DNA from 3 places in the Thioclava sp. L04-15 genome. Region 3 is predicted to be linked to each of the others. Evidence: riboswitches for the same ligand, from Rfam matches in the RefSeq annotation. Region 3 holds a riboswitch; each other region holds the start of a gene.

Region 1 (3,272 bases), on a different contig from region 3:
TTCTCGCGCGCGCCCGTCAAGCGGGTGTGCCGGGTCAGGCGTCGCGCGGCGCCGAAAAAGTGGCTGGAATGGTCATGAAAGGCGCTTCCGCCTCCCGAAAACTTGCGGGCCAGCCGATCCCCCGTTCGCAGTCGCACAGGCGAGGTCTCGCAGGTTCAACCGATCCGGCGCAGCAGATAGATATCCATCACCCAGCCGTTTTCCGCCCGCAGGGTCTCCCGGACCTTTACGATCTCCGCAGCGACATCGGACAGAACTCCGGCGACAAGGCGCTCTTGCGGCATCGCCACGCACCCACCCCACCAAATCCGGAATCCCTCGGGATCGAGCGACCGGAACGAGCACTCTCCATCGAGCATCACGACGATGGTTTCCGCATCACCCGGCCAACCGTGGTCGCGCAGCTGCCGCCCCGTCGTGATCATGACCGGCGCACCCACCTCGTTGAGCGGAATGGCATGGGCTGCGCAAAGCGCCTGTATCGCGGTGATGCCGGGAATGACGCGCGGTCTCAGCGGAATGCGACGCCCCAATATCCCGGCGATACGCAGGCTGCTGTCGTAGAGCATCGGATCGCCCCAGACCAGCAGGGCGACCCTGCCGGGGGTTCCGGGGTCGAGCGTGTCGACGATCACCGTCTCCCAGGCCTCGGCAATCGCGCCATGCCAATCCGCGACGGTCGCGCCATAGCTGGTCGTAACCACGTCGCGCACCGGCAGGTCGAACTCGACCACGCGCGTTTCGGGATTTTTCAGATGCGTCGCGAGCAATGTCCGGCGCAGTTCGGCCAGTTCGGTTTTCTCGGGGCCTTTGACCGGGATCATGATGAGGTCCGCAGCGTTCATCGCCTCGATCGCCTGCAAGGTGACGTGATCAGGGTTTCCGGTGCCGATACCGATCAGGGCAAGTTCGATCATGCGTCTCTCCAGGGGAAAGGGGGCCATTGGCGGCCCCCTTTCGTCGTCGTTCAGCGGACGTCGCTCAGGCGTAGAGGCGCGGCGTGACGAAGCCGCTGCCGCGCAGGGCGGACGCACGCTTCGCAAGCGCCAGCACCGCCAGATCGACAAGCGGCTCGAGAAGGATCACCGACATATAGGCCGCCCCGAAGGTCAGCACCTGCCCCACCTCGGCAAACCCCTGACCGTAGAGCGCCCAGAACGCGACCCATGCCACGATCCCGCCCTGATAGGCCGTCGAAAGCGCCAGAGCCTGACCGTATTTCAGGTCGACGTAAGCCGTGCCCGGCGCGATCAGACGCTTGGCAAGAAGTTGCAGCCCGAAGAGCGGCACGAGAAGCGTCGTCACGTTCATCCCGTATTGCGGCAGGTCGAAGGGCGCGAAGAACAGGCCCTGAATGAGAAGCCCCAGCGCCAGCCCGATCGCCGCAGGCGCGGCACCAAGCAGTAGAAACAGCGTCGAACCGAGGATCAAATGCACCTCGGAAACGCCAACCGCATGATGCGGCAATATCTGGAAGAAGGTGAAGACCGCGCCGGTGGCGATGGCGGCGCGGGCGATCAGTGAAACGGGGCCCTGTTCGCGTACGGCCTGCGCGGCGATCTTGAGGGTATAAAGACCGGCGGTGGCCGCCGTGGCATAGCTCAGGACGATCTTGGCACCGGTGACGATGCCGGGTTCGATATGCATATCGCGTTCTCCTTGCCGTCACACCCGACGGCGGTTGATGTGGCTGCTGGCCGGTTTCCTGGCTCGCGGGTCGAAGCGCCACTCCACCTTCCCGGGGGCAATCCCCAGTGGTCTTGTCGGAGCGCGCTCACCGCATACAGTCGCGGGGGCGGCCGGGGCTTCGGGTGCCGCAATTTGGTCCACCCTTCCCCGTTCCCGATTGAGCCCTGCGCTTTGCGCATCTGCGGGCACCAAACAGGGTTTCAGGTAAACGCGACCCGCCGGGCCGCGTCAAGTTTCGATCACTCTTCATGCGCGCTTTTCGCGCCTCCATCAGGGGCAAGCGGGCCGTAAAGGATCAGCGCGGGCTGGTCGGATCGGCTTTGTGCCAATCGCTCCGCCAGTTCAGACACGGTGGTGCGGATGAGGTGCTGCTGCGGGTGCCCCACGGCCTCGGCCAGAAGCGCGGGCGTCTCGCCCGGCAGGCCGTGATCGCGCAGGCTCGCGGCGAGGCGCGGGAAGGTGCGCTTGCCCATGAAGACGACCGTCGTCGCCCCCGGATCGGCCAGCGCGGACCAGTTCAACGCCTCGGGCAGATCCCCGGTGATATCGGCCCCGGTCACGAACTGCACCCTGCGCGCCGTCAGCCGCCGCGTGAGCGGCAGACCCGCCGCCGCCGCCGCCGCGCAGGCCGAGGGCACGCCGGGAATGATCTCGTATTCGATCCCCGCCGCATCAAGCGCGCGAAGCTCTTCCTCGAGGCGACCGAAAATCCCGCTATCGCCCGATTTGAGCCGCACGATGCGGGGCGCGGCGCGCGCGTGATCGACCAGAAGCCGGCTGACATGATCCTGTTTTGGCGAGGGCCGCCCCGCCCGTTTGCCGACCGCGATCAGCTCGGCCCGAGCGCTCGCATGTGCGAGGATCGGGCCCGAGGCGAGATCGTCGAACAGGATCACATCGGCGCGCTGGAGCCGATCGACCGCTTTGAGGGTCAGAAGCTCGGGATCGCCCGGCCCCGCCGAGACGAAGGAAACGAAACCGCTCATGCGCTGGCCTCCGCAATGAGGTGAAAGAAAGTGCCGGTGACGCGCCCGCCGCCCGGCATCTCGCACAGCGATCCGGTTTCGGGCACCGCGTCGCCATTGGGATCGAAGACACGGGCGAGCGGCGCATCGGGCTGCGACAGGATCGAGGCATAGTGAAACTCGTGGCCACGCAATGCCGACGCCGCGCGATGGCCCGGCAGCGGCGCGATCAGCTCGGCGCGGCGATAGCCCAGATGCATCTTGCGTTTGGCAAAGCTGGTCGCGAGCCCCAGAAGCCCCAGCATCTCGTGGCGCTTTCCCTCGGCGTCGACGATCCCCGCCCCAAGCGTCATGTAACCGCCGCATTCCCCGTGAACCGGACGGGTCTGCGCGAAGCGGCGGATCCCGTCGAGGAAGGTTCCATTGCCCGCAAGCCGCCCTGCGTGAAGCTCGGGATAGCCTCCGGGCAGCCAGCAGCAATCGGCACTCGGATCGGGGGCCTCATCGGCCAGCGGCGAGAAGGGAAGGATCGTGGCGCCCGCCGCGCGCCAGCCCTCCATCAGGTGCGGATAGACGAAGGAAAACGCGGCGTCGCGAGCAAGCGCGATCCGGCTGCCG
Region 2 (3,272 bases), on a different contig from region 3:
ATCAGGAAACCTTCGATCATCGTCGCATCCTCGGGATCGATCACTGTCTGGGTGCCCACGATCTGCGCGATCACCCCGCCGCGATCGATGTCACCCGCCAGCACGACCGGCACGCCCGCCGCGCGTGCGAAACCCATATTCGCGATGTCACCCGCGCGCAGATTGACCTCGGCCGGAGAGCCCGCGCCCTCGACGATGACCAGATCATGCGCCGCGCGCAGACGACTGAAGCTTTCCAGCACCGCGCCCATCAGCTGCGGCTTGATCGCCGCGTAATCGCGCGCCTTCGTCGTGGTCAGCCGACGGCCCTGCACGATCACCTGCGCACCGACATCGCTTTCGGGTTTGAGCAGGATCGGATTCATGTCGACCATCGGCTCAAGCCCGCAGGCCAGCGCCTGCAAGGCCTGCGCCCGTCCGATCTCGCCACCATCGGTGGTGACGGCGGCATTGTTCGACATGTTCTGCGGCTTGAAAGGCGCGACACTCAGGCCGCGCCGCCGCGCCGCCCGGCACAGCCCCGCCACCAGCATCGACTTGCCGACATTCGACCCGGCGCCCTGAATCATCAGTGCCGTCATCGCGAAGCCCCGACCGTGCATTTGCGAGGCGTTCGGGAGCCTCCGGCGGAGGTATTTCCGGGCAAGATGAAAGGGGAGGAGGGGCGCCGCGCCACGGCCCGATCATCCGGGGGCGGCGCGACGCTTTCACCTTGCGCGGTCATCGGGACCTCTCCCTGTACCGCATGGCCAGATTTGCAGAGCGAGGTTAACAATCCCTTACCTTTCATCTTGCTTCAAATACCTGAAACCGACCGTAGCATCGGGAAGGCCGCGCGGATGGCTCAGAACTCCACCCCGGCTTGCCCCTTGATACCCGAGCGAAACGGGTGCTTGATCAGGGTCATCTCGGTGACCAGATCGGCGGCTTCAATCAAGCCTTCGGCGGCGTTGCGCCCGGTTAGGACGACATGGGTCATCTCGGGTTTTTCCTCGCGCAGAAAATCGAGCACCTCGTCGAGCGGCAGGTAATCGTAGCGCAGCGCGATGTTGATTTCATCGAGCAGGACCATCCGGATCTCGGGGTCGCGGATCAGTTCCTTGGCCTTTTCCCATCCCGCACGGGCCGCTGCGATGTCACGCTCGCGGTCCTGCGTCTCCCAGGTGAAGCCTTCGCCCATTGCGTGAAATTGACACAGGTCGCCGAAATTTTCCGTTAGAAGGCGACGCTCGCCGGTGTCCCAAGCGCCCTTGATGAACTGCACCACGGCGCAGGGCATCTCATGGGCGATACAGCGCAGAATCATCCCGAAACCCGAGGAAGATTTGCCCTTGCCGGGCCCCGTATGGACGATGATCAGCCCTTTTTCGCCCGATTTTCCCGCCATGATCTTGTCGCGCGCGGCTTTTTTCTTGGCCATTTTCGCGCTGTGGCGGGCCAGCGTTTCCGGGCTGTCGGTTTCGATGCTCATGCTGCGCTCCTTCGCTTGACAAAAGGGGGGCGCTCGCCCAATCAGGGGGCGCGCTGGTTCCTGTCATTACGGCAGGCGAAGAGGGAATGCGACAGGTTTGCGATCCGAAACGGATCGGTCCTGAGCGCAGCCGCCCCCGCGACCGTGACCGGAGAGGTCGCCTCAAGCCACTGGCTCTCGGGCCGGGAAGGAGAGGAGACCGCAGGGCCCTGACAAAGGGTCCGGGATCCGCAAGCCGGGAGACCTGCCAGCGTTGATGATTACGGGCGAACGGGGTGTTTCGCGACCGGGTGGACAATGCCGGTCGCTTTGCATGACCCCATGTCCCTCTGGCTCGATCCCCTGCCGCCGACAGCGAAAGGGATGGGCGCGATGCCAACGATCTTGACGGTTTGCACGACCTGCAAGCGCACGGATGCCGATCCGGCTGACGAGACGCGGCCGGGCACGCATCTGCTGCGCGCATTGCGCGATCAGGGCGTGCCCGATGGCGTTGAGATCCACGAGGTCGAATGTCTCTCGGCATGTTCCAATGGCTGCGCGGTTGCGCTCTCCGAACCCGGAAAATGGTCCTATGTCTATGGCCGGATGAGTTCCGAGGATGCCGCCGACATCCTCGCGGGCGCTGCCGCCTATGCCGCGACCGATGACGGGTTGGTGCCTTGGCGCGAACGCCCGGTGATCTTCCGCAAGCAGAGCCTTGCGCGCATTCCCCCCTTTCCCGAACCCGAGCAGGAGTAACTCATGTCCGATCTGACCAAGATCCCCGTCACCGTGATCACCGGCTTTCTCGGCGCGGGCAAAACCACGCTGATCCGTCACCTGATGGCCAATTCGGGCGGGCGCAAACTGGCCGTTCTGGTCAACGAGTTCGGGACCGTGGGCGTCGATGGCGAGATCCTGCGCCAATGCGCGGACGAGAACTGCCCCGACGAGAACATCGTCGAACTTGCCAATGGCTGCATCTGCTGCACCGTCGCCGACGAGTTCATCCCGACGATCGAGGCGCTGATGGCGCGTGCGCAAAAGCCCGATCACATCCTGATCGAGACTTCGGGCCTTGCGCTGCCGAAGCCGCTTCTCAAGGCGTTCGACTGGCCCGCGATCCGCTCGAAGATCACGGTCGACGGCGTGATCGCTCTGGCCGATGCCGAGGCCGTCGCTGCGGGTCGTTTCGCCCCCGACGTGGCCGCTGTGGATGCGCAGCGTCAGGCCGATGACAGCCTCGATCACGAGACGCCGCTTTCGGAAGTGTTCGAGGACCAGATCGCCTGCGCCGATCTCGTGCTTCTGTCCAAGGCCGATCTGGCGGGCGAGGAAGGTCTTGCCGCGGCGCGTGCGGTGATCGAGGCCGAAGCGCCGCGCAAGCTGCCGATCCTGCCGCTGACCGAAGGGGTGATCGACGCGAAGGTGGTTCTCGGGCTCGAGGCCGCCGCCGAGGACGATCTGGCCGCACGCCCGAGCCACCATGACGGGGCCGACGATCACGAGCATGACGATTTCGACACGGTGGTGATCGAGCTGCCCGAGATCGAGGACCCGGCGTCGCTGGTCTCTGCGATCGAGCGTCTTGCGCGCGAGCAGCGGATCTTGCGCGTCAAGGGCCATATCGCGGTGACGGGCAAGCCGATGCGTCTGCTGGTGCAGGCCGTAGGCGAACGTGTGCGCCATCAGTTCGACCGTCCCTGGGGCGCCGATCCGCGTCGCTCGGCGCTGGTGGTGATCGCCGAGCATGACGATGTGGACGAGGCCGCGATCCGCGCCGTTCTTTTGGGCGCCTGCGAAGGTGCCTCCGCCTGAT
Region 3 (3,272 bases):
CTCGTGGGCGCCTTCGCGCTCGGGCTCCACCATAGCGGCACGCTGGCCGGGGCTGCATCCTTTCTGCTGATCGCCGCGGTGCTGGCGGTGCTGGAGATCTCGCTGAGTTTCGACAACGCGATCGTCAACGCCAACAAGCTTCACCAGATGACGCCGAAATGGCAGCGCCGATTCCTCACCTGGGGCATCCTGATCGCGGTTTTCGGGATGCGTATCCTGTTTCCGCTGATGATCGTGGTGATCGCTGCCGGCATCGGACCGTGGCAGGCAATCCAACTCGCAGCCCAGCACCCGGCCGAATATGCGCGCATCATCGACGGCGCGCATCTGTCGATCGCGGGTTTCGGCGGGGCGTTCCTGATGATGGTGGCGCTGACCTATTTCGTCGACGAGGGCAAGGAGATTGACTGGATCCGCACGCTGGAATGCCGCCTGCGCGCCTGCGCCTCGATCCGCGGGCTGGAGATCGGCTTCGTGCTGCTGGTGATCATGCTCTTCACCTGGATCCTGCCCGAAGGGCGCGAGGGGGATTTCCTCTTTGCCTCCGTCGCGGGCCTGGTGACTTTCCTCGGCGTCGAGGTGCTGGGCCATGTGCTCGACCGGGCGAGCCTTTCGAACGAGACCGCCAAGGCCGGGATCGGGGCCTTCCTCTATCTCGAGGTGCTCGACGCGTCGTTCAGCTTCGACGGGGTGATCGGGGCCTTTGCGCTGACCCAGAACCTCTTCCTGATCGCGATCGGTCTGGGGATCGGCGCGATGTATGTCCGCTCGATGACGCTGATGCTCGTCGAGCGCAACACGCTCAGCGAGTTCCGCTATCTCGAACACGGCGCCTTCTGGTCGATCCTGATCCTTTCGGTGGTGATGTTCGCGCAGACCCTCGTGCATGTCCCCGAGCTGATCACCGGTCTGGTGGGGGCGGGGCTGATCGGGCTGGCGCTGATGTCGTCGATCCGTTTCAACAAGCGCGCGCGCCTCGCTCACGAGAGCTGAATTTTTCTTGACAGATGCGGCCCTGCGCGGCACATCGGCCCCACTTCGGTTCCGCCTCAGGCGGATGAAAAGGGAACCCGGTGCGCCGTGCGGCGAGGTCGCGCATCCATTCCGGGGCTGCCCCCGCAACTGTGAGCGGTGAGCGAAGGCTGACTGAGCCACTGGGAGATCCCGGGAAGGCCAGCCCGAGTTGAGACCCGCGAGCCAGGAGACCTGCCGAGGCGCTCATCCTTTCTGCCTGTGCGGGGCGCTCGGGCAAGGCGGATTTCCGTCAGTGGTGACACTCTTCACCGTCGGCGGAAAGGCTCTCTTTCCAAAGACTTGCTACAAGAAGTTCGCGTTGCCTTCGGGGCGCGACATGAGGGCTTTGGATATGAACCGCACCCGTTTGACGATGGGCCTGATGCTCACCACCGCGCTTGCCGCACCGGCGCTGGCGCAAGACGACCAACCCTATCAGCTCGACGAGATCGTGATCTATTACGGCGCCCTCGAGCCGCGATCGGCGGACAAGACCGCGCAGGCGGTGACGGTGCTGTCGAAAAAGGACATGGAGCGGTCGGGTGAGACCCGCATGTCCAACCTGATCGCGCAGACCCCGGGCGTGGGCATTCTCGCGCGCGGACCGATGGGCGCGCAGACCGGCTTCACGATCCGTGGCGTTTCGCAGAACTACGTGAAAGTGCTGGTCGACGGGATCGACGTGTCCGACCCTTCCGCGCCGCAGGTCGCAACCGATCTGGGCCGTTTGAATACTTTCAATTTTGACCGCGTTGAGATCATGCGCGGCACGCAATCCGCGCTTTACGGTGGCTCGGCCGTGGCGGGGGTTATCAACCTCGACACGCCGCGTCCGACCGAGGAGGGCGTGTCGCAAAGCGTGGCTCTGGAGCTCGGTTCCTACAAGACTGCGAATTTTGCCTATAACTTCGGCTGGAAGCAGGGCGACGATGAACTCTCGATCCAACTGTCGAAGATCTACACCGCCGGTTTCTCGGCAGCAGATGAAAAGGATGGGAATACCGAGAAAGACGGCTACAAGGCCGACCGGGTCAGCCTTCGCGCGCAGAAGCGTGTCTCCGACAATCTGCTGATCGGTTTTGCGGGTTTCGCGCAGAATGATCGTGGCGAGTACGACGAAACCGCCTTTGATCCGGTGACCTACGCATCCTACCCGGTCGATGGCACCCCCGATGAAGTAACCGATGCGAAAACGCGGGGCGCGCGCCTGTTCGCGCAGTTCGAGACTGGCCCGGTGTCGCAGGAAGTCGCGCTGAGCTATTTCAGGCTCGACCGGCATACGGCGGGGTCCACCGCCCTCTATGGGCCGACCTACTACGATTATGTCGGAAAGCGGCGCAAATTCGAATGGCTCGGCCATGCAGAGATCGGCAATGGTAAGGCGAGTTTCGGGTTCGACCGGACGCTGGAGAACTACACCAGCAACTCGACCTATGGGGGAAGTGATGCGTTCACGAGCGTCACCGGCATCTTCGCCGAATACGCTTTCGCTCCCGTCGAGGGCGTCAATGTGATCGCCTCGGCACGCCACGACCAGCTTTCGTCTTTCGGCGATCAGACGACGGGGCGTCTCGGGGTGACGTGGCGGGCGGCGCCTGACACGCTGCTGAAGGTCTCGCTCGGCAATGGCTATCGTGCGCCGTCCGGGTATGAACTCTATGGTCCCTACGGTGACGCGACGCTGCGCCCCGAAAAATCGATCAGCGGAGATTTCGGGATCGAGCAAAAGTTCGGGGCTCACACGCTGACGGCGACGCTGTTCCGGATCGATGTGAAGGACCTGATCGACTATGCCTACCCGGCCTATTACCAGACTTCTGGCACGGCTACGCGCCAGGGTGTCGAGCTGGGAATGAAGGGGCCGATCACGGTCAACATCGGTTACTCGCTCGGCTATACCTATCTCGACAAGAAGAACCCCTCGGGCTTGTCCTCGGGCTCGACCTGGAACTCGGCGTTCGGTCGCAATACGCTGACGGCGGGGATCGATGCGAAAGTGACCGATACGATCACGCTGGCTGCGGATATGCGCATCGTCACCGATCGACAGGACCAACCCGATTATGGTCTGCTGAACGCCCAGATGACCTACGATCTGGGTTCGGGCAAGGAGGCGTATCTGCGCATCGAGAACGTGACCGATACCGATTACCAGCTCTGGCCGGGCTACGGCACTTCGGGCCGTGCGGCCTATGTGGGGCTGCGTGCGCGGTTCTGATCTGAAAGGGGCGGCTCTGGCCGCCCTTTTTGCCGCCCTT

The links. Region 3 has a riboswitch for cobalamin ahead of BMI90_RS17175 (TonB-dependent receptor). Riboswitches for the same ligand answer to the same signal wherever they lie in the genome.
Region 1: it holds a riboswitch for cobalamin, as region 3 does, so the genes downstream of both, BMI90_RS10055 (energy-coupling factor ABC transporter permease) here and BMI90_RS17175 (TonB-dependent receptor) in region 3, are expected to answer to the same signal.
Region 2: it holds a riboswitch for cobalamin, as region 3 does, so the genes downstream of both, BMI90_RS10120 (DUF1636 domain-containing protein) here and BMI90_RS17175 (TonB-dependent receptor) in region 3, are expected to answer to the same signal.

What each region holds. Positions count from the first base shown of each region.
Region 1 covers NZ_MPZW01000003.1:350,493-353,764, forward strand. The annotation lists gene cobF (precorrin-6A synthase (deacetylating)) at 156-917, opposite strand; gene BMI90_RS10055 (energy-coupling factor ABC transporter permease) at 982-1,647, opposite strand; cobalamin riboswitch at 1,678-1,897, opposite strand; gene cobA (uroporphyrinogen-III C-methyltransferase) at 1,929-2,675, opposite strand; gene BMI90_RS10065 (cobyrinate a,c-diamide synthase) at 2,672-3,272, opposite strand, start outside.
Region 2 covers NZ_MPZW01000003.1:364,037-367,308, reverse strand. The annotation lists gene BMI90_RS10130 (cobyric acid synthase) at 1-581, opposite strand, end outside; gene cobO (cob(I)yrinic acid a,c-diamide adenosyltransferase) at 845-1,471, opposite strand; cobalamin riboswitch at 1,509-1,738, shown strand; gene BMI90_RS10120 (DUF1636 domain-containing protein) at 1,844-2,212, shown strand; gene cobW (cobalamin biosynthesis protein CobW) at 2,216-3,271, shown strand; gene cobN (cobaltochelatase subunit CobN) at 3,271-3,272, shown strand, end outside.
Region 3 covers NZ_MPZW01000011.1:60,570-63,841, forward strand. The annotation lists gene BMI90_RS17170 (DUF475 domain-containing protein) at 1-993, shown strand, start outside; cobalamin riboswitch at 1,023-1,229, shown strand; gene BMI90_RS17175 (TonB-dependent receptor) at 1,367-3,232, shown strand.